DNA from 3 places in the Paenibacillus sp. FSL W7-1279 genome. Region 2 is predicted to be linked to each of the others. Evidence: predicted binding sites of a transcription regulator. Region 2 holds the regulator's gene; each other region holds the start of a gene.
What was found. Region 2 encodes Rex, which represses fermentation and respiration genes when NADH is low (regulators of the CRP and FNR family bind a similar motif). Its sites were predicted from a motif close to TTGTGAAATATTTCACAA; they were not measured.
Positions count from the first base shown of each region.

Region 1: the regulator Rex is predicted to act here: its motif matches at 2,113-2,130, upstream of nadA (quinolinate synthase NadA).
Region 3: the regulator Rex is predicted to act here: its motif matches at 5,367-5,384, upstream of MKY82_RS01185 (flavocytochrome c).

Region 1 is NZ_CP150215.1:61,310-71,894, forward strand. It holds gene ftsH (ATP-dependent zinc metalloprotease FtsH) at 1-1,976, shown strand, start outside; gene nadA (quinolinate synthase NadA) at 2,206-3,144, shown strand; gene nadB (L-aspartate oxidase) at 3,183-4,799, shown strand; gene nadC (carboxylating nicotinate-nucleotide diphosphorylase) at 4,789-5,664, shown strand; gene MKY82_RS00315 (type III pantothenate kinase) at 5,661-6,425, shown strand; gene hslO (Hsp33 family molecular chaperone HslO) at 6,483-7,367, shown strand; gene MKY82_RS00325 (peptidyl-prolyl cis-trans isomerase) at 7,388-8,323, shown strand; gene cysK (cysteine synthase A) at 8,752-9,687, shown strand; gene MKY82_RS00335 (anthranilate synthase component I family protein) at 9,951-10,585, shown strand, end outside.
Region 2 is NZ_CP150215.1:2,689,312-2,699,896, reverse strand. It holds gene MKY82_RS11940 (DUF5590 domain-containing protein) at 1-465, opposite strand, end outside; gene MKY82_RS11935 (amidohydrolase) at 497-1,798, opposite strand; gene MKY82_RS11930 (redox-sensing transcriptional repressor Rex) at 1,773-2,438, opposite strand; gene dinG (ATP-dependent DNA helicase DinG) at 2,501-5,377, opposite strand; gene MKY82_RS11920 (hypothetical protein) at 5,548-6,177, opposite strand; gene panD (aspartate 1-decarboxylase) at 6,298-6,681, opposite strand; gene panC (pantoate--beta-alanine ligase) at 6,674-7,564, opposite strand; gene panB (3-methyl-2-oxobutanoate hydroxymethyltransferase) at 7,561-8,448, opposite strand; gene MKY82_RS11900 (biotin--[acetyl-CoA-carboxylase] ligase) at 8,733-9,722, opposite strand; gene MKY82_RS11895 (CCA tRNA nucleotidyltransferase) at 9,709-10,585, opposite strand, start outside.
Region 3 is NZ_CP150215.1:240,423-251,007, forward strand. It holds gene MKY82_RS01165 (LysR family transcriptional regulator) at 1-693, opposite strand, end outside; gene aroC (chorismate synthase) at 804-1,862, shown strand; gene MKY82_RS01175 (NADH:flavin oxidoreductase) at 1,973-3,097, opposite strand; gene MKY82_RS01180 (helix-turn-helix transcriptional regulator) at 3,215-3,526, opposite strand; gene MKY82_RS01185 (flavocytochrome c) at 3,645-5,165, opposite strand; gene MKY82_RS01190 (TetR-like C-terminal domain-containing protein) at 5,568-6,134, shown strand; gene MKY82_RS01195 (oleate hydratase) at 6,247-8,016, shown strand; gene MKY82_RS01200 (helix-hairpin-helix domain-containing protein) at 8,149-8,367, opposite strand; gene MKY82_RS01205 (iron-siderophore ABC transporter substrate-binding protein) at 8,674-9,708, shown strand; gene fhuB (Fe(3+)-hydroxamate ABC transporter permease FhuB) at 9,705-10,585, shown strand, end outside.

The DNA.
Region 1 (10,585 bases), 2.6 Mb from region 2:
CCCCTAGTTATAATGAACTGCGGCAGGAAGTCAAAGCTAACAACATAGAGGAAATGACGGTACAATTTGACGGTTACGCTTATCTGGTGACCGGTAAGTATAGGGAGGTTTCCGAAGAGAAAAAATCGGAGAATTTCTCAGCCTATATTCCTGCCACGGATGCAGCGATGCAAGAGCTGACTGCAGCCAGTGAGAGCAACAAAGTCAAACTGTCCGTGTTGCCAATGGAAGGCCAAAGCATTTGGCTGACATTGCTTTCATCCTTTATTCCGCTCATCATTATGTTTGTACTGTTCTTCTTCCTGTTTAATCAGGCTCAAGGCGGCGGCGGCAAAGTGATGAACTTTGGCAAGAGCAAAGCCCGCTTATATAATGAAGAGAAGAAACGGATTACATTTGAAGATGTAGCCGGAGCAGATGAAGAGAAGCAGGAGCTTGTTGAAGTTGTTGACTTCTTGAAGGATCCGCGCAAGTTCAACACGGTTGGCGCTCGCATTCCGAAGGGCGTTTTGCTTGTCGGTCCTCCGGGAACCGGTAAGACGCTCCTGGCTCGTGCCGTTGCCGGTGAAGCGGGAGTGCCGTTCTTCAGTATTTCCGGTTCCGACTTCGTTGAAATGTTTGTCGGTGTCGGTGCTTCTCGTGTACGTGACTTGTTCGAGAACGCGAAGAAGAATGCACCATGTATCATCTTTATCGATGAGATTGATGCAGTAGGTCGTCAGCGTGGCGCTGGTCTTGGCGGCGGTCATGACGAGCGTGAACAGACACTCAACCAGTTGCTGGTTGAAATGGACGGTTTCGGAGCGAACGAAGGCATTATCATCGTTGCTGCGACCAACCGCCCGGATATTTTAGACCCGGCGCTTCTTCGTCCGGGACGTTTTGACCGTCAGATTACCGTAGATCGCCCGGATGTGAAGGGCCGTGAAGCCGTACTGAAGGTTCATGCACGCAACAAACCATTGACGAAGGATGTTAAACTTGACATCATCGCCAAACGTACAACCGGTTTTACAGGCGCCGATCTGGAGAATCTCCTGAACGAGGCTGCCTTGCTTGCGGCTCGCCGCAACCGTAAAGATATTTCCATGCGAGAAGTGGATGAGGCGATTGACCGCGTTATCGTCGGTACGGAGAAACGCAGCCGCGTGATCAGTGACCGCGAGAAACGCATAGTGGCATACCATGAAGCGGGTCATACCATTGTGGGTTACTTCCTCGAGCATGCGGATACGGTGCATAAGGTAACGATTATCCCTCGTGGCCGTGCCGGCGGATATGTCATTATGATGCCGAAGGAAGATCGGATGCTCGTGACGAAGCAGGAATTGCTGGATCGCGTAACCGGTTTGCTTGGCGGACGTGTCGCTGAGGAGCTGTTCATCGGTGAAATCGGGACCGGGGCATACAGTGACTTCCAGCAAGCAACAGGCATTATCCGCAGCATGGTTGTGGAATACGGTATGAGTGAGAAGCTCGGACCGATGCAGTTCGGTACATCCCAAGGACAAGTGTTCCTTGGACGTGATATCGGACATGAGCAGAACTATAGTGATGCAATCGCTTATGAGATCGATCAGGAAATGCAGCGATTCATTAATGATTGCTATGAGAAATGTAAAGAGATCCTGAATAAGCATGCTAAAGAGGTTCATCTGATTGCGAATACGCTCCTCGAGATGGAAACGCTGGAGCTTGAGCAAATCAAGAATCTCATTGAGACCGGATCAGCTGAAGGCAACGGCAGTGGCGACGGTGAAGGAGAAGGTTCTTCCGAGAATGGTGAACCGATCATCGACAACATTGGCGACGTGAAAGTTCGCATCCAAGGGAAAGAAGACGGCGAGCAGCCGACTTCCACGGAGGAAATTCCGAACAACCCGATGGATTCGAATGATCCAGGGCCAGAGCGCAAAGATTCGGAGCGCAAGGATCCTCCAGGCGGATCGGACAACGGTAACAGCAGCTTAACGTAATATTTGCTGATAAAACCTCGAATACCGAATAAAATTGAAGAACCGGAGAACGATAATTCGTTTTCCGGTTCTTTTTGTGCTTTCTATCACATTGACAGGGGGCAGAACGAACGTGTACATTAGTTGTTAAATAAGGATGCGAATCCTTTCACAAAGGTGGAAACCATCCTGAAAGTCACATGGTCATCAGCGGCGAACTGCCGGACTATATAAGGGGAGAGGGTCGATCATGGAAGCGTTGGCACTGGAGCGTAAGGCGGAACAGAACCGTGAGCTGCGCGAGCGGTTAATGCAATTGAAGAAGGAACGTAACGCAATCATTTTGGCACATTATTATCAACGGGATGAAATACAAGAGGTCGCTGATTTCCGGGGGGATTCCTTCCTGCTCGCGCAGAAGGCAGCACAAACGGATGCCGAGGTTATCGTATTTTGCGGTGTGCATTTTATGGGCGAAAGCGCTAAAATTCTGGCACCGGGCAAGACGGTTCTTATACCGGATGAGCGGGCCGGCTGCCCTATGGCGGACATGGTGAACGTTGACGGACTGCGGAAGCTGAAAGCGCAGCATCCGAATGCCAAAGTGGTCACGTACATCAATTCATCGGCTGAGATCAAAGCTGAGACGGATATCTGCTGTACTTCATCCAATGCCGTGAAAGTGATTCAGTCGGTGGATTCGGATGAAATTATATGGGTGCCTGACAAAAATCTGGGGCATTATGTTCAGCAGCATACCGACAAGAAGCTCATTATCTGGGAAGGGTACTGCAACACGCATGACATGCTGACGGTGAAGGATGTCGTCGAGATGAAGGCCAAATATCCTCATGCTGAATTTGTGGTGCATCCGGAATGCCGTCCGGAGGTTGTTGCGATGGGGGATTTTGTAGGAAGTACCACCGCCATCCTGGAGTATTGCAAAAATTCATCGGCCAAGGAGTTTATCGTGGGTACTGAGGACGGAACCGGTTATCAGCTTCGACTGGATAGCCCGGATAAATCGTTCCATTTCGCTACGAAATTCCTGGTGTGTCCGAATATGAAAGTGAATAACCTCAAAAAGCTGGTTAAAGCGTTGGAAACGATGAAGCCGCAAATTTATGTGCCGCCGGTCGTTGCAGAAAAAGCCAGAACTTCATTAGAGCGCATGTTACAGGTTAAGTAGCATGCGCTACTCTTTCGTGAAAAGACAGGTGAGGCATCGTGATACCGCAGTATTTAATTGATTTTGATCTGAACGATCTTCCTGCAGTTGAGACGGACGTCATCGTGATCGGTTCAGGCATTGCGGGTTTATATACGGCGATCATGGCAAGTGCGACTCAGAATGTGCTGCTGATTACGAAGAAATCGCTGCTCGAAAGCAACACGCGTTATGCGCAGGGAGGAATTGCAGCCGTAACAGCTGAGGATGACTCCCCGGCCTATCATCGGCAGGATACCCTCTTGGCAGGGGCGGGCCTATGTTCATCTGCCGCGGTGGATGTCCTTGTAAACGAGGGGCCGGTTGGCGTTCAAGAGTTGATTCGGCTCGGCACGATGTTTGATGTGGAGAATGGCGAGCTCGCGCTGACCCAAGAAGGCGCACACAGTCACCGCCGGATCCTTCATGCCAACGGGGATGCTACCGGATATGAAATTGTGCGTGCCCTTTCCATTCAGGTTGAAATGCTTCACAATATAGAGGTGTGGGACGATCATTTTGTCATTGACCTGATTACCGAGCAGGGAGAATGTCATGGCGCTTTGGTACAAATGCCTGATGGAAAACGGGTATTCGTTCGTGGACGGGCGACGGTTATGTGTTCCGGCGGCGCCGGTCAATTGTACCGGTATACGACCAATCCGGAGGTTGCTACAGCCGATGGCGTTGCCATGGCTTATCGGGCAGGCGCAGAAATTCGGGATATGGAGTTTATACAATTCCACCCGACGGCGCTTAGCTATCCGGGTGCGCCCCGATTCCTAATATCAGAGGCGGTTCGGGGTGAAGGCGCCGTTCTTCGGAATATACAAGGGGAACGCTTCATGCCCAAATACCATGATTTACTGGAGCTGGCACCGCGGGATATTGTAGCACGGGCTATTGTCAGTGAGATGGAAGCAACGGGGTCTACCTTTGTTTATCTGGATATTACCCATGAGTCGCCGGAAATGGTCAGACATCGATTCCCAACGATTTATGAAACCTGCATGCAGTATGGACTCGATTTATCGTCAGATTGGATTCCGGTCTCCCCGGCTGCGCATTATATGATGGGGGGCATCAAAACCAATCTGCACGGCGAGAGCAGCGTGAAACGTTTATTTGCTTGCGGGGAGGTATCGTCTACTGGTGTCCACGGGGCGAACCGTTTGGCCAGCAATTCGCTGTCGGAGGCGATTGTGTACGGTAGTCGTATTGTCGAGCGCATTAAGAGCCTGCCGGAACCTTCAGGCGATCCGCTTCATGTATCATTCCACCTCGGTCGCAAGGACGCTCCGTCCCAAGCGATGGTGGAAAAACGCTTGAAGCTACAGAAGGTGATGGTACGTTATGCAGGACTTCGGCGAAATCGGGATACTCTATTAAGAGCAGCGGAAGAGCTTGGCCGTCAGCTGCCATTGTTCCAATCCGTGCTCACCAAGCGTGAGGAATACGAGTTTGCTAACATGCTCACAGCATCCCTGCTCGTGGTTCAGGGTGCGCTGGGTCGTGAAGAAAGCCGGGGAGCCCACTATCGTGAGGATTTCCCGGAACGGAATGACAGCGTATGGCAGAAACATATTGTCCATACACGGGATCAAGAAATGACGGAGGAATTAAGCGATGATGTTTAACGGATACAACGATGGCCTTCTCCAGAGTATACGGACTTGGCTGCAGGAGGATATCGGGTCGGGGGACATTACGACCCTCACCACCATTGAGCCGGGTCATGAATCCAAGGGTGTTATTCATGCCAAGGAGGCAGGAATCGTAGCAGGTATGCCGGTTGCAGAGCTGGTATTCGAAACGGTTGATCCGTCGCTGACGTTTACAGCATTGGTCCGTGATGGAGACGAGGTTGAAAAAGGAACGGTTCTCGCCGAAGTGGAAGGAAGCACGCACCGTATTTTGACAGGCGAGCGTCTTGCTTTGAATTTGCTTCAGCGTCTGTCGGGTATTGCAACAAGAACGCGTTCTTTTGTTGATGTGCTTGAGGGATTGCCAACAAGGCTGGTGGATACCCGCAAAACGACGCCAGGCCACCGAATGCTTGAGAAATATGCTGTTCGGGTTGGCGGCGGCGCGAACCATCGTTTCGGCCTGTATGATGCCGTCATGATTAAGGATAATCACATTAAGGGTGCAGGCGGAATCGCGCAAGCGGTCAGCCGTGCAAGAGCCCATATTCCACATACCATGACTATAGAAGTTGAAACCGAGAGCTTGGCGCAGGTTGAGGAAGCACTGGCTGCAGGCGCAGATATTATTATGCTGGATAACATGAGTCATGACATGATGGCGGAGTCTGTTCGAAGAATCAAGGCCAAGGCCCCTCATGTTCGCGTTGAAGCATCGGGGAACGTGACGCTGGAGACCGTGCGCGGGATTGCCGAAACCGGGGTCGACGTCATATCCGTTGGACGGCTGACTTATTCTTTCCATAGTCTCGATATCAGCTTGGATCTAAATGCGAAGAAAGGAGGGACAGAGAGTTGATTCTGGTTGTGGATGTAGGGAATACCAATATTGTACTGGGTGTGTATCAGGGAAAAAAGCTGCTGCATGATTTTCGAATCAGTACATCGCGTCAGTCCACCGTGGATGAATACGGTGTATTGATTCATAATTTGTTTCAAATGTCCAATATACTGGTAAGCCAAATCGAAGGCGTTATTGTTTCTTCCGTAGTTCCTCCTCTTGTGCGTGTGGTCGAGGAGATGTGCAATAAATATATTGGCAAGGCGCCCCTGATCGTAGGACCAGGCATCAAAACCGGACTTAATCTGCGGTATGAAAATCCGCGCGAGGTTGGCGCTGATCGGATTGTGAATGCAGTAGCAGCCGTCGAGCAGTACGGGGGGCCGCTGATTGTGGTGGATTTCGGTACGGCGACGACGTTTGATTGCATCGATGAGGCAGGCAATTATCTTGGCGGAGTGATTGTGCCTGGTATTGGCATTGCCACGGAGGCTCTTGTACAGCGTGCTTCCAAGCTTCCTCGCGTAGAGCTCGAAAAGCCGAAAAAGGTAATCGGGCGCAATACCGTACATGCCATGCAGGCCGGTATCGTTTTTGGTTATGCGGGACAGGTCGATGGCCTGGTCAAGCGTATAAAAGCCGAGATGGGTACGGACAATGTTAAGGTTATCGCTACGGGGGGACTGGCTGAACTGATTGCCGGCGAGACGGAGTCCATTGAAGAGATTTCTCCCCTTCTGACATTGGAAGGCTTGCGTATTATTTATGAGCGTAACTAGAACCGATATAAAACCGTTAGATATTACAAACAACTAGAAAGACAAGGAGGCCTCAAGATGGGTAATCAAAAAGACCGTTTGCTGCGGGGAACTGCATTAAACGGGAAAGTACGGACATTTGCCGTGCGGACAACCGATTTGGTCGAAGAGCTTCGCCAAAGACATGATACGTTCCCTGTCGTTACAGCCGCTTTGGGCCGCACCGTGTCAGCAGCAGCGATGATGGGAGCTATGCTGAAAGGAGACGAGCGCCTTAGCATTCAAGTGCGCGGCGACGGACCGATCGGTTTGATTGCAGCGGAGAGTAATGCTAACGGCGAGGTGCGCGGATATGTCAAAAATCCGCATGTGGAGCTGACGAATATCCGTCCGGGCAAGATGGATGTGGCCGCTGCTGTAGGTACCACCGGCCATATTGATGTGATCAAGGATTTCGGCTTGAAGGAGCCTTACCGTGGCAGCGTGCCGATTATTTCGGGCGAGCTCGCTGAAGACTTCACATACTATTTTGCCGTATCCGAACAGACCAACTCGGCGGTAAGTCTGGGAGTGCTGGTTTCCCCGGATTATTCCGTGGCGAATGCCGGGGGCTTCATCATCCAGCTTCTCCCCGGGGTTACGGAGGATGAGATTACGGAGCTTGAGCTTGCGCTAAGCAAGATTCCTCCGATCACCGAGATGCTGGAAGAAGGACTGGAACTGGAAGACATCCTGAAGCGAGTCGTTCCGGATGTAACCATTTTGGAGGAAATGGAAGTGTACTTCAGCTGTGACTGCTCGCATGAGCGGGTGGAGCGCGCTTTGATCAGCTTGGGACAGGTAGAGCTTGAACAGATGATCGAAGAGGATGGCAAAGCCGAAGTTTCCTGTCATTTTTGCAATGAAAAATATACGTTCGATAAAGAACAGCTGAAATCCGTGCTAGAGCGGGCCAAATCTTAACGTTGGGATGAGCGACCGTGATGACGAGACAAGAGAAGGGATTGTGGGCGACCGTCATTGTCTTGACAGCATGCGTATTGGGTATGGGCGGCTGGATGCTGTTTTCCGGGAATTTTTCGCAAGAGGCTTCACCACCGTGGAAAGAGGGCTCCCAACCAGTTGCATCCATCCAGGACAGGGCGATTACCGAAGACGAGTGGGTTGACGAGCTAAAGAAGCGTTACGGCCGCGAAATGCTGATGACCATGCTGAATCGGCACGCTGTGGCCCTGGAAGCCAAAGCGAAGGGTATTGATGTTACGGCGGCTGAAGTCGATGCAGAAATCGAAGTCATGAGCCGCAGCTACGGTTCTATGGAGCGTTTCTTATCGGAAATGGAAAATCAGCTAGGCATTACGGAGAGTGAATTAAAGACAGAGACGACGTATCGGCTGCTGCTTGAGAAAATTGCAACTTCCGACGTGCACATCGAGGAGCAGCAGATCGATTCGTATCTGGAACAGTATCCTGACCAATTTCGTCCCAAGAAGCAGCTGAATTTATCCATGATCGAAGTCGCTTCGAAAGATGAGGCGGAACGGGTGATGGATCGGCTGGAGAATGGAGAAGCTTTTGCGGATCTCGCATCCCAGGTATCACTCGATGAGTATACTCGCGAAGACGGCGGGCAGATCGGACTGGTCGAGGAGGATGATCCCTTTTTGCCGCCGGCACTGCTGGATGCAGCTTTAACGCTGGAGCCCGGGGATATTGCGGGGCCAATCTCGCTCACAGACACCTATGCCATTGTTTATGTGAAGGATATTATCGAGCCTCAGGCCCCTAGTGAGGAAAGTGTCCGCGAGGCGGTTCGCAAGCAGCTGGCGCTGGAGCAGGCGGTGTCTTTATCCGAACTGGAGCGTCAGCTTCGTGAGAAATACGAGGCACGGATTAGTGCGGGTACGGTCACGTTGTAAAAAGAGGAAGAACAGGGAAAGCTCGCTGTGGCGGAGTAGGATGTAGCTGCAGGAGCTTTTTTTGCGTTAAAGGATGCAATAGGTTACGTTCACTGAAGGATGATGGCTTTTTGAGCGTGTATATCTTGGAGGCGAGTCCCCCGTTATCTCGTTCGGGAGGCGCAGGAAAATCCACCTAGAAATGTTGATTTTCGAGGTGTGGGATATTGACAATGACTCGTAACGTTGTTAAGATGAAGGTATAAAAACCTACCTTTTTACTCGGATATCAGAGACCTCAATAATCAAGGAGTTTGCGTCTATAAGCTGGCTCCGCTTTTCTTTCAACATCCAGACACTACAAATTTAATGATTCAACATTGAATGTATAACACCATTATGGACTTACTAGTTTATCTAAGATTCATATTTAGAGGAGGGCTTCATTCATGGCAAAAGTCGTAAATAATGTGACAGAATTAATCGGTGGAACTCCACTCGTCCGTTTGAACCGGATCGTACCGGAGGATAGCGCAGAGATCTATCTGAAGCTGGAATACCAGAACCCGGGCGCAAGCGTTAAAGACCGGATTGCGATCAGCATTGTGGAAGAAGCGGAGAAGGACGGACGTTTGAAGCCGGGCGATACCATTATTGAAGCAACCAGCGGTAATACCGGCATTGGTTTAGCTATGGTGGCAGCTGCCAAAGGCTACAAAGCCGTTATCGTTATGCCTGAAACCATGAGCTTGGAGCGCCGCAACCTGCTGCGTGCCTATGGTGCGGAATTGGTACTGACACCGGGATCGGAAGGAATGAACGGTGCGGTTAAGAAAGCAGAAGAAATTTTGAAGGAAAATGCCGGATTCTTTATGGCCGAGCAATTCAAGAACCAAGCCAACGTGAAGATTCACCGTGAAACAACAGGTCCGGAAATCGTTGAAGCGATCGAATCCATCGGTGGTTCCCTGGATGCGTTCGTTGCTGGGATCGGAACAGGCGGAACGATTACAGGGGCTGGCGAAGTACTGAAGGAGCAGTTCCCTGACATCAAGGTTATTGCGGTTGAGCCTGCTGCATCGCCAATCCTTGCAGGTGGCAAACCGGGTCCTCACAAAATCCAGGGCATCGGCGCAAACTTCATTCCTGAAATTTTGAACCAAGAAGTCTACGATGAAATCATTCATGTTGAGAATGACGATGCCTTTGAAACTTCCCGCCGCGTGGCGAAGGAAGAAGGCGTTCTTGGAGGTATATCCTCCGGTGCGGCTGTATATGCTGCATTGAAGGTTGCCAAGGAGCTTGGTAAAGGCAAGCGGGTAGTAGCCGTGATCCCAAGTAACGGAGAACGTTACCTGAGCACACCGCTTTACAACTTCGAGTAAGATGATATCGTAATATGCACCTATCTCCTTACCTCATTTGGTTGAGGTAACAGGTGGCAAGGAAGGAGCTCTCAATGTGTATTTATAGCATTGAGGGCTTTTTGCGTATACTACTCCCTAAGATAACGCTTTATTAGAATCCGCCTGATGACCGCTCCAAAAATTATTGTTGGACGAGCTTCTATTTAGGGTTTTCAAGAGAAGCGGGATACAGTATACTGACAGGCAACAGTAAGGCTTTTGATGACTAAGGGAGGATCGGCATGGAGAGAAGAGTGGAGCTGGCCCAGTGGCAGGCATGGGCTGAAGAGGGCTGGTCCGTCGTTCCCTATCTGGTTCAATATAAAGGAGCAACAAGTGGGTTACCCCTGTCATGGAGACATGCATGGAACGCCGCATCACCATATGCCTTTGTGCTGGAGAGCGGTAAGGGCGGACGCCATACGTATCTTGGATTGCGGCCGGTGTCCATTCTGCAAGGGAAGGGATGCCATGGTGAGATCATCGAGCTGTCTGACGGTCTGCGAACGCAGGTAACGGGAGAGCCGCTGCACCTGTTAGAGCAGTGGATGAACAAATGGAAGGCTCCCCGTGTACCGAGGTGGCCGGGCTTCCGCGGAGGCTGCGCCGGATTCCTGAGTTATGATGTGATTCGGTCGATTGAGAAATTGCCCACGATGGCCAAGGATGAGCCGGGGTTCCTGGATTATATGTGGATGCGTATGGAAGAGGTTTGGATCTATGATCATTCAGATGACAGCATCTACTGTTCGGTGCATGTCCCTCTGCCTTGGGCATTCGGGACCGGAGAAGTTTCGAAAGAAAAGAAAGCGCCCGGTGCTTCTAGTGATGAATCCAGTGGTTCGGTGCTTTCAACCGACCAAGAGAAGTTATTGCA
Region 2 (10,585 bases):
ATAAAACCGATAACCGCGCTGACCGTTGTGTTCATACTGCAGCTGCCAGGCATACTCGCCCTCATACATTCCAGGCAGCAGCCGCTTAATTTCTGCGCCAGACAATTCGTTATAAATCTGCTCCCGCATCTGGTCTTCTGACAACCCCGTATTCAACAAAACGGATTGGACAGCGTCGGCACCTTCAACAGGTACGTTGTCATCCGTAAATTTCACCCATACCATACGATCTTGATTGTCCTGATCCTTCCCGCTTATCACCCAATAGTTATTGTCCTCGCCCCACACCGATTTATAGGTCTTCCCGGACGTAACCAATTGGCCATGCTGTTTGGCGGCAGCAATTGCCATTCTTTCTTCATTCCAAGCATCTTTCATCACATATGAATAATAGAGCTGTAAACCAAGCAGTAACAGCAGCACCCCGGATACACTCAGCAATATCCACTTCGTTTTTTTCTTCAAATCCGTCTTCCTCGCTCCCCTTGATTATTCCCTAGAGGGTTGTAAGACGCTCAAAGGCACGCTGCGCTTCCCGGCGGATACGTTCCTCATCGAGAGTGAGACTCGCGCCATTCTTCACTACCTGCTTGCCGTCAACCCATACATGCTCTACATCCTTCGCACTGGCGGAGTAGATAGCATGAGAAATGTAATCCGTCTTCGGAAGGAAGTGCGCCTGATCCGTGTTCAGTGCGATCATATCTGCCTTCATGCCTACCGCAAGCGTACCAATATCCGTAAGGAAGGCTGACTTGGCTCCATATTCTGTACCCATCCGAAGCGCTTCGGATGCTGGAATCGCGGTTGGATCCCCGCTTACTCCTTTATGGATCAGTGCGGCCAGCCGCATCTCTTCAAACATATCCAGATTATTATTGCTGGCAGGTCCATCGGTACCCAAAGACACGGTGACCCCGGCTTTCAGCAGTGCAGGCACGCGAGCGATGCCGCTGGCAAGCTTCAAATTGCTGCCTGGATTATGCGAAACCATAACTTGATGTTTGGCCAGAATTTCGATTTCTTCATCGGTCAGATGGACGGCATGCGCAAGCAGCGTTGGACGGGAGAACATGCCAAGCTTCTCTAGATGGGCAACAGGGCGAAGTCCGTAGTCATTTACGTTCTGAGCTACTTCCGTTTCCGTTTCGGACATATGCGTATGCAAAGGCAGATTCAAATCATGTGACGCTTGCACGAATTTTTCGATGAAATCCGGCGGGCACGTATAGGGTGCATGCGGTGAGATCATCGTCGTAATTCTACCGTCAGCCTGACCATGCCAGTCTTTCGCGAATGCAACCGCCTCTTCCAGCTTCTGCTGCTGCACCTCAGGCGGACATAATCCGATGACACCGCGCGTCAGAACGCCGCGCATGCCTGAGTCCTCCACCACCTTTGCAACCTGATCCATATGATCATACATATCCACAAATGTCGTGGTTCCGCCTTTGATCATCTCTAGCACGGAGAGTGAGGTTCCCCAGTATACATCGTCGGCCGTGAATTTGGCTTCCATCGGCCACATTTTTTCCTGAAGCCATACTTGCAGTGCCAGATCGTCGCCATACCCGCGAAGAAGCGACATGGCCGCATGTCCGTGCGTATTCACCAATCCAGGCAGGAAAAACAGATGGGTTCCGTCGATGATTTCTGTTCCCTCTTGGACAGTCGGCTCTTCTTCACCCAGGTAAGTGATCCGGTCGTTCTCCACGACCATATATCCGCGTAACACGGATCTGCCTTCCTCTAGTACCACGAACGTTCCGTTTTTAACCATCCACTTCGTTGTCGTCATGTGCTGCATCCTCCTTGCCGTTATCCAAATAATAGGCCAAACTCTGCAAATCCGTAGTAAAATCTGCCGTATGAATCCGGATATGGGGTGGAGCTTTCAGGATGGTCGGCGCAAAATTCAGGATAGCCTCGATGCCTGCCGCGATAAGTTGATTCGCTACATTCTGCGCCTCAAAATCCGGAACGGTGATAATCCCGATACGAATGCCGTACTCATGAACCGTCTTCTCCAGTTCCTCCATCGGCTGTACGACCAAATTGTTAATTTTCATACCAACTTTGGGAGAATACGAATCGAAAACCGCCACAATCTTCATATTGTCCTTCAGAAATGCATTGTAATTCGATAATGCATGTCCAAGATTACCGGCCCCAATCAATGCGACATTGATCTTCTGGTCCAGCTTTAGAATCTGGCGAATTTTCTCGATCAGATAAGATACGTCATATCCGATCCCTTTCCGTCCAAAATCACCGAAATACGCTAGGTCCTTACGAATTTGAGCAGGATTGAGGTCCAGTTTCTGCCCCAGTTCCTGGGAGGAAACCGTGGAGACCTCCCTTTTCTGAAGCTCATTCAAATAGCGCAAGTATACAGGTAATCTGCGGACCACGGCTTCCGAAATTTTTTCCGATTTCATGCATGCTCCCCCTAATAATAGGTTAATAACTACATTTGTTTGTGCTCGTTCATGGTTTCACTTTATTCAGCTTGGTTCCCTATGCCTGCCTCTTCCTGCAGCCATTTCGAAATTCGGGGAACGATCCCCTCTGTCGGCATGTGCTCCATCTTCGGTCCAGGCAAGGAATATAAGAAATACTTCCCGTAATAGGATTCAATGACCCGAGTATCGTAAACGATGACAATCCCCTTATCCTGCGCGGTCCGTACCAGTCGGCCAAATCCCTGTTTGAAGCGAATGACCGCTTGCGGAACCGAAAGCTTCATGAACGGGTTCTTCTTCTGCTGCTGCAGAAGCTCGCTCTTGGCTTCGACCAGAGGGTGATTCGGCGGCTGGAACGGCAGCCGGACGATGGCAAGGCAGGTGAGCGCCTCACCGGGTATATCTACTCCTTCCCAGAAGGAGCTGGTGCCCAGCAGAACCGAAGCGCTGCTATCCTGGAATCTCCGGATTAACTTGGTACGGCTGGTTCCGTCCATCCCTTGTCCCAGTACCGTAATATCGCTGGATCCCAGCGCCTCCTTCAAGGGCTCATGCACCTGACGCAGCATGCGGTACGAGGTGAACAGGACAAGCATGCGACCATGCGTTGCGATGGCCGTATCAGCCAATGATTGCACAAGTGTATTCACAAAGAGTGCATCCCCGACCGAGCCCTTCACGCTCGGAAAATCGCGCGGCACAACAAGGAGAGCCTGCTCCCTGTAATTAAACGGGGACGGCAGCAGGACCGTGTTCAGGTTGCCGCTATCTGCCGCTTCCTGAAGACCCAAATTCTCGATCATGAACTGAAACGATTTGTCCACCGACAAGGTCGCCGATGTCAGGATCACGCTTTGTTTTTTGTCAAAAAACAATTCCTTTAAATGGGTGCTGACGTCGACAGGCACCGCATAAAGCTGCAGCGATTTGCCGCGGAAGTTGCCGTTCGCCTCCATCCAGTATACCGTGCCCTCATCATTCAGGGACATGAAGGTCCTCAGGTCCTCGCGGTGTGCGGCCAGGTCCTTAAATAGACCCGATAGGTCTGTTAACAGACTGTCCGCGCTGTAGTCGTCCAGATCTTCCTTCATTTCGGCAATCAGCTTGTCACCCTTGCGAACGACATCGCCGAGCGCCAGATGAATTTGATGCTCCAGCTCGGCCAGCGAATTCCAATCCTTCGGCTTTTTCAGAGGCGATAAGCGAAGCGAGAATTGTCCGGCATCCCCCGGAGTCGCGTCTCCGCGCTCCGGAAGCAGTCCGAACAATTGGTCGCTGAGCCGGTCCCAATTCTCTTTGACGGTGATCAGATCCGGATAAATCCGGTCGATGATGGAAGACCACTCGACAGCCTTCTCATGGGACGACGCTTGCAGCAGCTGGCGAAGAGCCGGAAGCTGACCGCTTCGGCTGTCTTTGTACATACGGGTCAACGTATGGACAACCGAAAAATATTTCATCTGCAAGCCAAGGTGCTTGCCCGCGACGTCCTCCAGATGATGCGCTTCATCGATGACGAGACGCTCATAACTCGGAAGCAGCTGGTGATTCGCTTTCACGTCGGTGAACAGCTTCGAATGGTTCGTAATGACAACATCCGCGATGCCCGCCTCATGTTTGGCCCTGTGATAATAGCATTTGCGGAACCATGGGCAGGCACGGCCCAGGCAGGAATCCGAATCGCTGGAGATGGTTTCCCAGAAATCCCCTCCACGGCCGCCAAGGTTCAGCTCCTCATCATCCCCGTTCTCCGTCTGGGTCAACCAAACCAGCATTTGCGCTGCGGTGATCACATCTTCCTTCGGGGAATGAAAATCTCTTCTATTTATTTTATGTTCAAATTTTCTCAAACACAAATAATGGCCTCTTCCCTTGAAAATAGCCGCTTTAAAAGGAAAAGGAACAACCTGGGTGAGCAGGGGAATATCCCGGTCACGCAGCTGTTCTTGAAGGTTGATCGTATGCGTGCTCACCATAACCTTCTGTTCCTGCTTCACGCTTTGATAAATCGACGGCAGCAAATACCCGAGAGATTTGCCTGTTCCCGTGCCGGCTTCGATCAATAAATGTTTATTGTTATCGAGTGCCTGCATCACTTCCTGGAACATCATGTCCTGGGCATCCCTGCTCTCGTAATGAGGCAGCGTTTCCTTTAGACGTTCACGGACATCATTCATGTATTGCTCAAAGCTTACATCAGCCAAGGGATTAGGCTCCGTCTCATCCCTGGCAGGCGTTATATCGTTCCAATCGTCAACAGCTAGGGCGAATTGACGATAGTACGTATGGGTGTCTCCGGCTTGTACTGCCTGGAGCTCCCTGTCGGCACGGATGCCGTCAAAGAACCAGGCCAAGTCGCTGTCCTCGTCGGCAAACAGGTCGCTTAACCGCTGCACGGTAAGCAGAGGAAGCTCATCGATCTCCTCCAGGCATTTCAGCAGCGCATAGGCTGTGGCAAGTGCATCGCTGTCCGCCTGATGCGGACGGTCATGCTCCAGGCCGAAATGAGAGGACACCATCCCAAGCTGATAAGAAGGAAGCGAGGGAAAACATATTTTTAAGAAGTGCATCGTATCTAGAATTCGGCCGCTGAACGGTAAATAGCCGCAGCGATCGAGTGCATTTTGCAAAAAGTTAAAATCAAAAGCGACATTGTGCCCAACCAATACAACATCGTCGAGCATGGGCACGAGTTCCATCATCATTTCTTCCAATGACGGAGCATCCGCTACATCACTGTCGGAAATGCCGGTCAAACCGGTAATAAAAGGAGGGATCGGAATCCCGGGATTGACATAGGTGCCGTATACGCGGGAGATGCTTCGATCCTCTTCGATGATGGCCAGTCCAACCTGAATGATCTCATCTGCTGACTGGTTGCCCGTGGTTTCAAAATCCAATACGGCAAATTTCATTTCGATAAAATCCCTTTCCTCCAGACTAATTAACAGCATACCAGAAGTTGCGGGTTTTGAACATTCCGGGTAAAAAATCCCCGCTCTCCTCCGTAAGCTCCATACGGCAAAAAGCGATACCAAAGTCTCAAGGATGAGCTCTGACATCGCTTCTTGTTTTGGCTTGATTTTTACAGCAAAGAGATCAATTGGCTGCCGTACTGGAGTTCCCCTCGCTTCTGCTTGCAGACCTCCAAATTGATAATGGGGTCAGGAAGCGTCGGGTCGCTGTGAATCGCCAGTGCGAAATGCTCCTCGGCCTTCCCTTGCTGTCCATTCAACACCTCGATGCATCCAAGCGCATTGTAAATCATCGCCCGCATCTTTTTGTTGTCTGCCAGGGGTAGGATGGACACCAATACATCGGATGCCGGTATGGTTTGCCCCAAATAAAGATGGGACATCGCAATATACAGCTTGATCAGAAGGCTATCCGGAAATACGGTGGCGGCCGCCTCAAACTGCTGTATGGCCGGCTGGAACATCAACAACTTGTAATAACCTTGACCGCGAATAAATGCATCAAGCTGCAATTCAGGCGCTTCGGTCGGTGGAAAAACAGGAGGCGAGGCGGCACTCTCGCGGAAGATGGCCATCTTCTCTTCAAAATGGAGCCATTCCTCGATAATGCCCTCGCTCATGCTTTTGAGCATGTTCCAGTTTTGTACCAGCGCCTGTTTTTGGGGACCTTGAGCAGAAGGGTAATGCTTCACAATTTCATCTAACATGTTGTTCATTTCAGCGAATACATGTTGAAACATAGCTGCATCCCACCCTTAGCGGAAAAATGAGATCAGTGCGTCGACCTGCACTCATTTTCTGTAGAAGACGGTCTTTTCATCCCTTTAAGGTCCCGACACATTTTGGTTCTTAGGAGTCCTTTAGAGAACCGCGGCGTGAACCTCACGGTATTTCGTGTTTACCGGCTTATTCAATTCGTCAACGATCACGACCGTTGGGGTGTGATTGTCGTATTCCTCTTTGGACATCATGGCGTAAGAAATGATGATGACGTTGTCGCCAGGCTGTACAAGCCTTGCAGCTGCCCCGTTCAGGCAAATCACGCCGCTGCCGCGTTCGCCTTTGATCACGTACGTTTCCAAACGGGCGCCATTGTTATTGTTCACGATTTGAACTTTTTCATTCTCCAGAAGATCTGCAGCCTCCATCAGATCCTCATCAATGGTAATGCTGCCCACATAGTTCAGATTGGCTTCCGTCACCGTTGCGCGGTGGATTTTGGATTTCATCATTGTTCTAAACATGGGATCCCCCTACTTTTGGTTGAAGTAACGCATTGTCAATGAGGCGGGTACGGCCAAATCGTACGGCCAGCGCCATAATGATGGTTCTGCCTTCATCCGCAATGCGATATGAATCTTCCACAGGAACAAGTTCCGGGAAAGTGAGCAACTCTGCATAATCAATGTCTGCGAGCGGGGACCGGGATATATAATCCCGAAGAAACGCACGGATCTCTCCTGCCGTCGTCGCTTGTCCCTGCCGGATTGCCTCCTGAGCCGTCCGTAATGAGCCCGACAGCACAAGTGCCTCTTTCCGCTCTTCCGGCTGCAAATACACGTTGCGCGAGCTTAGAGCGAGGCCGTCAGCTTCGCGAATGATCGGACAAGGCACGATGGTCACGTCCATGTTCAAGTCCTGCACCATTTGCTCAATCACGGCCACCTGCTGGGCATCCTTCATTCCGAAGAAAGCATAGTCAGGTTTTACGATATTAAACAATTTATTAACAACCGTGGTAACACCGTCAAAATGCCCGGGACGGGAGGCCCCGCACAATAATGACGTAATTTCCGATACGGCAATCTTCGTTTTGGTCGGCTGGGGATACATTTCCTGAACCGTGGGAATAAAAACCACATTCACCCCTTCGGATTCCGCCAACGCCAGATCGCGTGCCTCATCCCGAGGGTAGGTCTCATAATCCTCACCCGGTCCGAATTGAATCGGATTGACAAAGATACTGACGACCACCGTACCTGCCATTTCCCGCGCCTTGCGCATCAGGCTGGCGTGCCCTTCATGCAAATAACCCATCGTAGGCACAAGTCCTACCGGACCACTGCCGGATTCTCGGCGGTCCTTAAGTTCTGATCTTAATTCCGCAATGGTGCGAATCACTTTCATGATGTCGTGCCCACCTTCTCCTTTTGACTCCCATATAATGTGCTTGCCGTTTCGGAAGCTGCATGATTCTCGGCCTTAAAAACATGCTCCTCGGCCGGGAATGAGCGGTCCTTCACTTCCTTCACGTACTGCGTGATGCCTTCACGGATGATGGAACCGACATCGGCGTAGGTTTTCACGAAACGTTTATCCCGATAAGGGGACGCGTACTTCAATATATCATGGAATACCAGCACCTGACCGTCACAGTAGCGGCCCGCTCCGATGCCAATCGTCGGTATGCTCAGCGCTTTGGATATTTCTGCTGCCGCCTCTTCCGTAACCAGCTCCAATACAATGGCAAATGCTCCTGCCGCTTCAAGTGCCTTCGCATCATTCATGAGCCGCTGCGCGTCTTGGGCATCCTTGCCCTGTATGCGGTAGCCGCCAATCTGATTCACCGACTGAGGCGTCAGCCCGATATGGCCCAGCACCGGTACGCCGGACTGTACAATCCGTTTCACGGTGCCGGCGATTTCTTCTCCGCCTTCCATTTTGACGGCATGCGCATGGCCTTCCTGCATCAATCTCCGCACCCCGCGGAGACTTTCATCAATATCTCCGTGGTAGGTCATAAACGGCATATCCGCTACGATGAACGTTTCTTCCGCTCCACGAGCGACTGCACGGGTATGGTATACCATGTCGTCAAGCGTTACCGGAATGGTGGAGTTATAGCCAAGCACGACATTACCGAGGGAATCGCCTACCAATATCATATCAATATCCGCTTCCTCCGCCAGCTTGGCAGAAGGATAATCATACGCGGTCAGCATGGTGATCGGTACACCCTTCTTCTTCATGTTCTTCATCTTTACGATGTTCAGTGGTTGTTTGCCTGCCATTGTGACACAGCCTCCTTTGTGTAAATAAGTTAGACACAATAAAAAAACCTTTTAGCACATACTTGCTAAAAAGTCCGAAAGGCAAAAAAGAGTCACTCGCGATCGTCCCTTCTGTCTCGGTCCTTTCGGCTCAGAGCAGAATCCAACGTAACCGGCATAACAGTTATGAAGGTGTTCTAAAAAAATGTTCATTGCCACTTGCTGAAGAGTGCAATTCGCTCATGGCGATACCGCCTCTTGGTCATAGTATAACAAATTTGAGCCACGATTTCACCATGTTTCATTTACCTGGTATCAAAAAGAATTTCACCGGAATATACGGGGATTAGCTCGTCATCATGATTGCGAACCAGCAGCGCGCCGTCCCGGTTAAGTCCTGTGGCAATCCCGCTAAAACGGTCACGGGCCGTCTGCACTTGAACTTCCCTGCCCACCGTGCCGGATAATGCTTCCCAGAGAGAGGCAATAGGCTCGAAGCCCTGCTCGTTGTACAATTCATATAAAACCTCCATCTCCGCCATAATGGACTGAATCAGCCCTGTCCGGTTGACGGTTGCTCCGCCAGCCATGCGAATCGAAGTCGCAACGCCGCGCAGCTCCTCCGGAAAATCCGATTCCTTCAGATTGGCACTGATTCCGATTCCGGCTATGCAGTAGCGCACCCTTTCGTCTTCTGTTGCAGACTCCAGCAGAATGCCGCAAACCTTTTTGCCCTGAAACAGAATGTCGTTTGGCCACTTAATATCGGTCTGCACACCGGCGCACTTCGCAATCGCACGGCATACCGCTACGCCTGTCAATAAGGTCAGCTGCTGGGTTAAATGCAGCGGCTGCTTCGGTCTGAGCACCAGGCTCATCCATATGCCTTTGCCTCTTGGAGAATGGAATTTTCTTCCCATCCTCCCGCGACCGCCTGTCTGCTCTTCCGAAATCACAAGCGTGCCTTCGGTTGCCCCTTCTTCCGCCAATTGACGGGCATCTTCCTGAGTAGATGACGTTTTGTCAAGGAGCTTCAGCGGTTTACCGAAGGTTTGACTGGTCATCCCCGCTGTCAGTTGCTCCACGCTCAGTTTGTCCGGTTCATCGATCATGCGGTAGCCAAGCCGCGGAACGGCCTCAAAATCATATCCCCATTGACGGAGCTTATTGATCTGCTTCCATACGGCTGTCCGGCTGATGGACAATTTACGACTGATCTCTTCTCCGGACAAAAATTGCCCGGAATGCTCCTGGAACATTTTCAGAAGCGTATTGTCTTGATCATAATCCTTCATTATGAATTACCACCCGCTTTGCTTCTTCAATCAACGATTCCTTATCGTTGTTAATTAAACCTGCCGCCGCTTTCTCCAGCAATTGCCCGAGAAGTTCTCCGAGCCATGGGCCTCCACGCTTGTCCAGCGTTTCAAGCAGTTCGTTTCCGGTGATGGCCAAATCTTTCAAACTCCGAATTCGGAGTTCCCGGAGCCAACCGTCAAGCTGTTCAATTACGCTTAATGAAGCTGAGGCTGCTCCCGTTTGGTTCAAGGCCTTCTGCAGCTGCAACCAGCCTTGAGCTGCCTCGGCTCCGTGGACGAGGACCAGCTTAATCCATCGGTGCCTGTGACTCTCGGCAGCTTCCACTTCCTGCTTTTGCCGATAAGACTCATGAAGCGCTAACAGCTTTACGATGGCTTCCCGCTGCTTATTGGAGAACGTCCACGATCGTAGCAGCTCCTCTGCCTCCAGGGCTGAAATGCCGCAGGCAAGCAGCAGCAGCGCCCAGCGGATCGTAGGTTGCTCCGGCTTGATCCCATTCATGGCTTCTATCGCTTTCATGTCATGTCCGGTATATGGAAAGGGCGCCTTCATTCGGGCGTACAGGCCGCTGCGGACAAACAGCTCCAGCCCGCGCAAGGGGGCCGGACCTGTTAGAATCTTTTCAAATTCACTGCGAATGCGCTCCATCGCAATCCAGCTTAAGGTGTCTCTCTCCGAGAGAATCCCTCTCCAAGTATGCACAGCGATGGAGAACCCGAATACGGAAGCGAAACGGATGCAGCGAACCATGCGCAGGGCGTCTTCGCGGAAACGGAGGCGTGCATCGCCCACGCAGCGGATCACCTGCCTGTCAATATCCGCCCGTCCGCCAAACGGA
Region 3 (10,585 bases), 2.4 Mb from region 2:
TTCTGCTAACATGTCCAGGCTGTTCAACTCGAAGTCGGCTGCCACTTCCACCCCTTGCGATCGGAACCACCCTTCGATGAAGGACCGCGTCGAGCTGCCGGGGGACAGCATCAAGAGGGGGAGCTCCGTCAATTCTTCCGTCCGTAGAGGCCTGCGCGCCCAATCTGCGAAGGCCGTTCCGACCACGGCGCAATAAGGCGAGGTACGGGAGTCGATGATATGGATTTCCTCGTCCGATACGGGAAGGTGAACAAAGCCGAGATCCAACGATCCTTTCTTTAAGCGCTCCACGATGCTGCTTGTTCGCTCCTGTGACAGCTGAATGCGGATGTCGGGATAGCGGGCATGGAATCGGTCGAGCAAGGAGAGGAGAAAGTCCTTAACGATAGCCCCGTTCGCGCCAATCCTCAGCCTGCCTTCGCTAAACTGCTTTAGCTTCTTCAATCGCCGCTCGGCTGAATCGAGTTCGTCGAATGCTTGCCTTACATGCTGATACAAGGCCTCTCCTTCTGTTGTTAAGCGGACGCCCTTGGATAACCGGTCGAACAGCCCCACGCCGAGGGCTTCTTCCAACTGCTTGATGGCATAACTCACAGAGGGCTGTGTCATATGGAGGTTATGCGCAGCTTTCGTGAGATTGGAAGTCTCTGCAGCATGCAGGAACACTCGATACCATTCCGTGTTGGCGATCATTTGTTATCAATCCTCTCTATGGCAACTGTTGATTATTGTGATTTCATTTATTTCAAATATACCTCTAAACTGAAGGATAAGGAATCGAAATGTTTACGGGAGGTATGAACATGGCAGGAAGTACGTTTGGAGAGCGGTTAAAAATGACTACGTTCGGGGAATCACACGGAGAAGCGGTGGGCGTCATTTTAGAAGGTGTCACACCGGGCGTTGAGCTGGACGAGGCTTACATTCAGATTCAGATGGATCGCAGAAGGCCGGGGCAATCCTCTGTTACGACTCCCCGCAAGGAATACGATAAGATCCGCATTTTATCTGGACTTTTCGAGGGGAGAACGACGGGGACGCCACTGTGCATCATGCTTAACAACACCGACATGCGCCCGTCGGCTTACGATACAATCAAATCGACCTACCGGCCCGGGCATGCAGATTTCACATATGAAAAAAAATACAAGATTCGCGACTATCGAGGAAGCGGAAGAGCTTCGGGAAGGGAGACGGCTGCGCGAGTGGCTGCTGGAGCCGTGGCGCGGAAGCTTCTGGAACGTCGGGGTGTCTCCATCCTGGCGTATACGACCGAGATCGGAGGTATCCGATGCGAGCAATTTGACGCCGATGCTATCGAACGGAATGCGGTTCGTGCGTGTGATCCGGAAGCAGCCGTTCGCATGATTGAGAGGATAGAACGACTGGCCGAAGAGGGGGACAGCTGCGGGGGGATTGTCGAATGCCGAATTAGCGGCATTGCCGCGGGACTGGGGGAACCCGTATTCGACAAGCTTGACGCTGAGTTAGCGAAGGCTATGTTGTCCGTCGGCGCGATTAAGGGCATTGAATTCGGGGCAGGCTTTCAAGCGGCCACTATGCGGGGAAGCGAGCACAACGATCAGATGGACGCGGGAGGGTTCCGGACGAACCATGCCGGCGGAATCATCGGTGGTATCAGCACCGGGGCGGATATCGTGTTCCGAGTCGTCGTAAAGCCGACTTCATCCATTTCAACCCCTCAACAGACTGTCGATGTAGACGGCAATGAACGGGAAATTGCGACGATCGGCAGGCACGATCCATGCATCTGTCCCCGCGTCGTACCGGTGATCGAAGCGATGGCTTGCATGGTAATCGAGGATCATTACAAGCGTCAAGCCGCTTTGCTGGACGAATAGCAGGAAACAACATACGGCAAAAAAAACCGGAAGCGATCTGCTTCCGGTTTTGTATTTAAAGATCTAATGCGGCTCTCAGGTCCCAAGGGGGCTGGGGAGCTGAAATCGCATTAAATCAGGGTTTGCAAGGAATCCGGCTTGAATGGTGCCAGCTCGTCGAAACGTCCATCTCGAACCTTAGCGGCCCATTGCGGATCAGCCAACAGGGCACGGCCGACGGCAACCAGGTCAAATTCATTTTCCTCAAGACGATTCAGGAGCTCTTCGAGGTCTCTTTGGCCGGCACCCTTACCTTGGGTGAAGAGGCTGGTGAATACTTCATCGAGACCGACGGAACCGACGGTGATGACTGTTTTTCCTGTCAGTTTCTTGGCCCATCCAGCAAAGTTCAGGTCAGAACCTTCGAATTCAGGCTCCCAGAAGCGACGGGTCGAGCAGTGGAATATATCGACCCCGGCGTCAGACAGCGCGGTTAACAACTGACCCAGCTTTTCAGGCGTATCCGCCAGCTTGGCCTCATATTGGGTTGTCTTCCATTGGGATAGGCGGATGGCAACTGGGAAGTCTGGACCCACCGCCTCACGTACGGCTTTGACCACTTCGACCGCAAAGCGGGCACGCTTCAGCATGTCACCTCCGTATTCATCGGTACGCTGGTTCGTTCTCTCCCAGAGGAATTGGTCGATCAGGTATCCGTGGGCACCATGGATTTCTACGCCGTCAAAGCCAAGGCGTTTGGCATTCGCGGCTGCATCGGCATAAGCTTGAATAACCTGCTCGATTTCATCCTTGGTCATGGGTTTCGTGACGACGTTGCCGTCCAGGTCAAGTCCGGATGGTCCGATCGGAAGTGCTTCCGGGTTAGGCTCGGCACCTATTGGTCTAGTCATGCCGATGTGCCAAATTTGCGGCATGATCTTACCGCCGGCTTCGTGGACCTGACGGACCACCTCGGCCCAGCCGTTCAATGCGGCTTCACCATGGAAGTTAGGTATATTGGGGTTATCGGTTGCAGCCGGGTGATTTATCAGTGTTCCCTCGGTAATGATCAATCCGACGCCATTCTCCGCACGCCGACGGTAGTAAGCGGCCACATCCGGGCCTGGAACGCCGTTCGGAGAGAACCCGCGCGTCATAGGGGCCATCACCACGCGGGATGGAAGAGTAAGGTTACCGATGGTATATGGCTCGAATAGGGATGCTGTAGATCGGACACTTTGATTTTGATTGCTCATGTATGGAATCCTCCAATATGTTTAATATACTTTTCTGCATTTTCATAAAAATAGATATATATGATAAAAAGAAAGAGCTTTTAAGCTTAATCTTCAATCTGAATTTGCTTTTTAAGCCTAAAGCTCTTCCTTGAGTTGTTCGATAAAACGCTTAATGCCCTCCTCATTGCGTCTGTAATATGTCCACTGGCCCGCTCGATGGGATTCCAGTAAACCGGCCTTTTGCAATTTTACCAGGTAGCCAGAAACGACCGACTGAGCGAGTCCTGTTTTTTCTGAAATGGAGCCCACGCAGATACCGCCATGAAAATCACATTTGGAAGGCATGTGATCCTGCGGATCAAAATGTTCCTCCGGATGCTTCAGCCACTCCAGGATTTTAAACCGGGACTCGTTTGATAGTGCTTTGATGGTTTGTAAGGTATCCATGTGTTTCATTATATCTATTTTTATAGAAATGTAAATATGATTTTTAAAAATGATCGCTATCGGAGGATTAGGACAACCAAGCGTGCGTTGTTTTGCCGTATAAAGGGATGTAGACTGCTTACTGCGCTCCTACAAATTCAGCCGATTTAATGCCGGCTTGGCGGCCGAAAATAATGATCTCGGCAACGGAGTTGCCGCCGATCCGGTTTTGACCGTGCAAACCGCCGGTTAGTTCGCCGGCTGCGAACAGTCCTGGAATAGGCTTGCCGTCTTTATCCAAAACTTCCGTGTTCGTGTTGATTTTTACGCCGCCCATGGTGTAGTGAATACCGGGGGCAATTTGGATGGCATGGTATGGAGCCCCGGATAATTCGTTATCCATGCCTGTCGTTCTGTTGAACTCGGTATCTTTATTGTTCTTCACCGCGCTGTTCCATGTATCCAGTGTGGCTTGAAGCTGATCAACTGGAACGCCCATTTCATTGGCCAAAGCCTCGATCGAATCGCCCTGAATGACAAAGCCCATTTTTTCATATTGCTGAATCGCTTTAACCCGGGATTTTACCCCGGAATCGAACACAAGATAAGCCGATTTTTCAGGAAGCTTATTGATGGCGGCGGTGACGTTATCCCGAGTATCCAGCTCGTTTGTGAAACGTTTGCCTTGGCTGGAAACGAGGATGGCCCCTTCTCCCCGAACGGCTTCCCCGATAAGATAAGATTTCTCCTGCTGAACCGTAGGGTGAACCTGGATTTGATCCATATCGACCGTAGTGCCGCCGAGTTTTTCAATCATGGTAATGCCGTCACCGGTGCTGCCTTCTTGATTGGTGGTCACGTAACCTTTCAGATCGGACCGAACTTCGGAGATCATGTCCATGTTGGCTCCGAAACCGCCGGTTGTCACAACAACGGCATCCGCTGCAATAGCTTTCTCGTCTTTCCCGTTGAAGATGACTTTGACGCCGTTTGCTTTGCCCTCTTTTTCCGTAATATCCGTTACCTTGGCGTTGACGAATAGCGGAATTTCTTGTTCTTGTACATTTTTCACCAGACCGTTGACAAGGTATTGTCCTACCGCCGAGCCGTCCTCAGGACGGTGCGTGCGCTTTTCGTTCATGCCGCCCGTAATGGTGATATTGTTCAACCGAATCCCGATGGAATCCAGCCAATCGATCGCGCTTGCCGAATGGTCAACGAAGAAACGAAGCATGTCTTTGTCGTTGGTTTCATGACCGCCCTTTAAAGTCTCTTCATAAAATAAATCGTTGCTGTCCTTAATACCCTGTTCTTGTTGGAACTTGGTTTCGGAAGCATTCATGCCCGAGGATGATTTTATGGTATTCCCGCCGGCAATCGGCATTTTTTCAAAAATGACCGGGTTCATGCCTTTTTCTTTTGCCTCAAGGGCAGCAGACATACCGGCTCCGCCTGCACCGACGATGATGATATCATACTTTTCTTTGAGCTGATCGATTGGCGTATACCCGGTTTGGGACGCACCCGAAACGGCCGTATCTGGGGCTTCTTCTTTTTTTGCGTTGTCTTGACTCTGATCCTGGGTCCCGCCGCCGCATCCCACGATGGCGAACATGAAAGAGAGAATGAGTATAAGCGTTGCTGCAACCTTCTTTTTCACTGTGTAACCCTCCACTTTCTCTACATCTATTTAGTTGACCATAAAGAGCCAAACGAAAAAGGAGGTTTACCGTAGAAAAACGAGAAACAATAGGGTGTGCGAGTGTGGCCTTTATTCTTCGAATCTCAGATCTTCCCCGGTTGCCTCCCTCCGTCAGCCTCGTTAGGTCCACTTCATTTTAATATAGGGCTGTTAATTAAGTGGTGAATTATTTCACAATATAAACTTAATTTTTATTTACAACGATGCCATCGGGTTGCGATTTTCTCGACTTCTGCGCATTTCCAATCTATTTGCCTTCATAGGGTCACCGCTTTTTCGCGTTGAGTTCCTTTATAATGAAGGTGTATCGTCTGACTAATGGCCTTTGTGAATGATTACGCTCTGGATTGGAGGAGTTTTATGGCACAAACAACAAAAAAAGCGCTTGCCCTATCGCTAAAAAAAATGCTTGAGAAAAAAACGCTTGATAAGATTACCGTCATTGATGTTGTCGAGGACTGTGAAGTGAATCGGCAGACGTTTTATTATCATTTCAGGGATATTTATGATCTTGTGGAGTGGATTTGCACAAGCGAGGCTACCATAGCGCTGGATGGCAAGAAAACGTATGACACGTGGCAGCAGGGCCTATTGCAAATATTTGAGTATGTGCTAAAAAACAAGGCGTTTGTGACGAGCGTCTATCATTCTATTAAACGAGAGCAGCTGGAAAGGTACCTATTTAACGTAACGTATCATCTTTTGATAGGGGTTATTGAGGAAAAGGCCGTTACGATGTCGATCAGGGATGAGGATAAGTCGTTTATCGCTGACTTTTATAAATATGCGTTTGTAGGGCTGATGCTGGATTGGATTGCGAAAGGGATGAAGGAAGAGCCCTCTGCGATTGTGGACCGGCTGAGCATTTTGATTCAAGGCGATATCTTTTTCGCGCTGGAAAAGTTTAAATTGCACCACTCTCATTAGACAATATTAGCCTTGTGTCGAAAGTTTCGACATTAGGCGGACATTGTCTATGGGAGACCTCCGAATATTTTTTTATGATGTAGTTGCTAGAATCAATTCGGAGGTGACTGGAATGTATTATAGCAATGGAAATTATGAAGCGTTTGCTCGCCCGGAAAAACCGGTCGATGTCGACAAAAAGTCTGCATATCTGGTTGGAGCCGGTTTAGGCTCTCTGGCAGCTGCGTGCTTCCTCGTGCGCGACGGCCAAATGAAGGGAGAGCGGGTCCACATTCTGGAGGAGCTTAGTCTTCCCGGAGGTGCCTGCGACGGAATTCATGACAGCGATAAAGGTTTTATTATTCGCGGTGGGCGAGAAATGGAAGATCATTTTGAATGCTTATGGGATTTGTTCCGTTCCATTCCGTCTCTTGAAATTGAAGGCGTATCGGTTTTGGATGAGTTTTACTGGCTGAACAAGAAAGATCCGAACTTCTCTCTAATGAGAGCCACGGTTAACCGGGGCGAGGATGCGCATACCGATGGGAAATTTGCTCTGAGCGAAAAAGCTTCGCTGGAAATCGTGAAGTTGTTCTTTACTCGAAACGAAGATTTGTATGATAAGAAAATTACCGATGTATTCACGGAGGATTTCTTTGCCTCAAATTTCTGGCTTTACTGGAGAACGATGTTTGCCTTTGAAGATTGGCATAGCGCCTTGGAGATGAAGCTTTACATCCAAAGATTCATTCACCATATTGGCGGACTGCCTGATTTTTCGGCGTTAAAATTCACGAAGTATAATCAGTATGAATCATTGATCCTGCCGATGATGAAATATTTGCAGTCGCATGGCGTTCATTTCCAATATGATATGACAGTTACGAATGTAGTATTTGATATCCAGGGCAATAAGAAGGTTGCCAAGCAAATGGTATGTCGCCGTGCCGGCAAAGAGGAATATATCGACTTGACGGAAGATGATTTGGTGTTTGTGACAAATGGCAGCTGCACGGAAAATTCTGCTTCGGGCGACCATCATCGCGCGGCTGAATTTAATCGTTCCACAGGCGGCTGCTGGGAGCTCTGGAGAAATATCGCTAAGCAGGATCCATCCTTTGGACGCCCCGATAAATTCTGCACGAATACGGAAGCGACGAACTGGGAATCGGCAACCGTTACGACACTTGATGACAGAATCCCGCCATATATCGAAAAAATCTGTAAACGCGACCCGTTCAGCGGAAAGGTCGTTACCGGCGGCATCGTGTCCGTAAAGGATTCCAAGTGGCTCATGAGTTATACTCTGAATCGGCAACCGCATTTCAAAGAGCAGCCGAAGGATCAGCTTGTCGTTTGGGTGTACGGATTATTCACCGATGTTCCGGGCGATTACGTCAAAAAGCCGATGAGAGAATGTACAGGCGAGGAAATTACGATGGAGTGGCTGTACCATCTTGGTGTGCCGGAGCATGAAATTGCGGACATGGCTGCCAACTCTGCCCGCTGCATCCCGACTATGATGCCTTACATTACGTCATTTTTCATGCCGAGGACAGCAGGAGACCGGCCTAAAGTAGTTCCGGATGGTTGCGTCAACTTCGCTTTTATCGGACAGTTTGCCGACACGGTTCGCGACACCGTATTCACAACCGAATATTCGGTTAGAACGGCAATGGAAGCTGTGTACACCTTATTAAACGTAGACCGCGGCGTACCTGAAGTGTTCGGCTCTTGCTATGATGTCCGCGTACTGCTGGACTCCACTTCCAAAATGATGGACGGCAAAAAATTAACCGATCTGAAGCTTCCGTTGATCATGAACTTAATAGAAAAGCAGGCTTTGAAAAAAGTTTCCGGAACCGTCATTGAAGATTTACTGAAACGCTATAACATCATATAGTCGAAGTCCCATTATCAAAGATGATATGGAACATCAACGAGCGCACCAATCCAAGATTGGTGCGCTGTATGGGAAAAAATAAACACGATAGATCCCTGGTCCTTATGGCTTCAGGAGACCTATCGTGTTTATTTATTCTTTGAAGGCTAGGCCCTTCTCGGCGAGAGCTTCGCGTAGTATTCTGACCGCCTTGGGTCCTACCCCGTGAATCGCCAGCAGTTCTTTCTCGGATGCCTGGGTGAGGTCGGCAAGCTGATGATAGCCTGCAACGATAAGGGCTTGGCGTGCAGGTTTGCCGGCCTTAACGGGAAAGTCGCTTTCTGCAGCCGGAGCGGGGGGGTTGTCACACATGGAGATCCCTCTCTTTTCGAATGTTTTGTTTAATGGATACAAGGCACAAGAATAGTGGTAGAGGTTAAGATGGTAGGAATAATCAGTAAGATTATGTTATACATCTAACGTTCTGTAAAGAACGAATCCTATAATCGAAGAAGGACAGATTCATGGATCGTTTAGACAATCTTCATAAATTCTATTGACATTCTTAATGAGAATAATTATCATTGTGCTGAGTATTGATAATGATAATTGTTCTCAATAATTATTATTAATAAACAATATCTACAATACATAGAGGGTATGAGGGGGAGAAATTCGATGCGCAGTATGAAGGGTGTCGTGTTTATCGTATTGATATTTGCTTTGGCTTTAGCCGGTTGCGGCGGGGGTGCGGCATCCAATGAAGGAGGCAGCTCCACGGCAGCGAAGAATTCGGATCAAGGGGCTGCACAGGGCGGGGATAACACTGAAAGCACGCCGGAAACCCGAACCATCAAGCACGCTCTGGGCGAGACGAAAATTACGGGCGTTCCGAAGCGTATTGTCGCGCTGGAATGGCTTTACGCGGAGGATGTCCTGGCACTTGGTGTTCAGCCTGTGGGCATTGCGGACATTGAAGGGATGAACCAATGGGTGAACATCCCCGTAGAGATTGGGGCGGACGTTACCGATGTCGGCACCCGTCAAGAGCCGAATCTGGAGCTGATCGCTTCCTTGAAGCCGGACCTGATCATCGGTTTGAAATCGAATCTTGAAGCCGGCTATGATACGTACAACAGCATCGCGCCTACCTTGGTGTTTGATCCTTATCCGACTGAGGGACAAGGGGATCAATATGAAGAGATGGTTAATACCTTCAATACGATTGCTGACGTGCTTGGCAAGAAAGACGAAGCCGCAAAAGTGCTTAGCGATCTGGATCAAACTTATGCCGATGCCAAGTCCAAGCTTGAAGCAGCCGGCATGACGGAAAAACCGTTTGCCCTCGCGATGGGATACAGTAATCAAAATGCGGTGACGTTCCGGATTTCGACGGATAATTCCTTGGCCGTCAAAATTCTGGAGCACATCGGGCTGACCAACGCCCACAAACCTGATCAATTTGAGGTTTATGGCTTTACCACCACAGACGTAGAGGCATTGCCTGCCCTTCAGGATGCGAATTTCCTGCATATTATCCAGGAGAGCGATAACATCATCGAGAACCAATTGAAGGACAATCCGGTGTGGAAAGGTCTGAACTTTGTTAAAGAAGACCGCGTGTACGCACTTGGCGGTGACATGTGGCCATACGGCGGCCCATTGTCTGCCCAAACCATGGCCCAGAAGACAGCTGATCTGCTCACAAAATGAGTCTCGGCAACAAACTGGCACAAGGCTCCGCGCCGGTGAGCATTCATCCAGCCCCACCCGTTTCCTCAGGTAGGGGCTGGAAGCCGTTATGGATGCTGGTTGGAGGCCTGGTGGCTCTGTTATTCCTCACGTTTATCAGCTTGACGCAAGGGCTAGCCGATATATCCGTCAATACGGTCGTGCAGGCCCTGGTGTCTCCGCAGGATATCGCGGATCACCATCTCATCCGCAGCGTGCGCCTTCCGCGTACGGTCATGGGCCTGTTGGCTGGCGCCGCCTTGGCGGTGTCGGGCGTGCTTATGCAGACCGTCACGCGCAACCCGCTGGCCTCGGAGACGACGCTTGGCGTAAATGCCGGCGCTTATTTGGCCGTCGTGGCGGGGATGATCTTCTGGCCGGGACTGCTGCATCAGTATGCCCTTCCACTGGCAGTGGCAGGCGGAACGCTGGCGGCCGTCGCCGTCTATGCGCTGGCGGGAAAAACGCAGGGCTCTCCTCTGCGGATTGCATTATCCGGGATGATTGTTACCCTGGTTTTATCCTCCGTTACGAGTGCGCTGGTGCTGCTGAACCAGCAAACGACGCAGGGGATTTTTCTGTGGGGCTCCGGCTCGCTTATTCAGAATGACTGGGATGGCGTAGCTTTTTCATGGCCGTGGATCATTGGCGGGCTGATCGTGCTGTGTTTGGCGGTACGTCAGTGGGACATTCTGACCCTCAATGAGGAGTCGGCACGTTCCCTTGGCCAAAAAGTCGGCACCACCCGTTTGCTTGCGATGGGGGCAGCGATTGTGCTGGCCTGCGTGACCGTGAGCGTGGTCGGTCCGATCGGCTTTATCGGGCTGGTCGCTCCCCATCTGGTCCGCCTGTCCGGCGT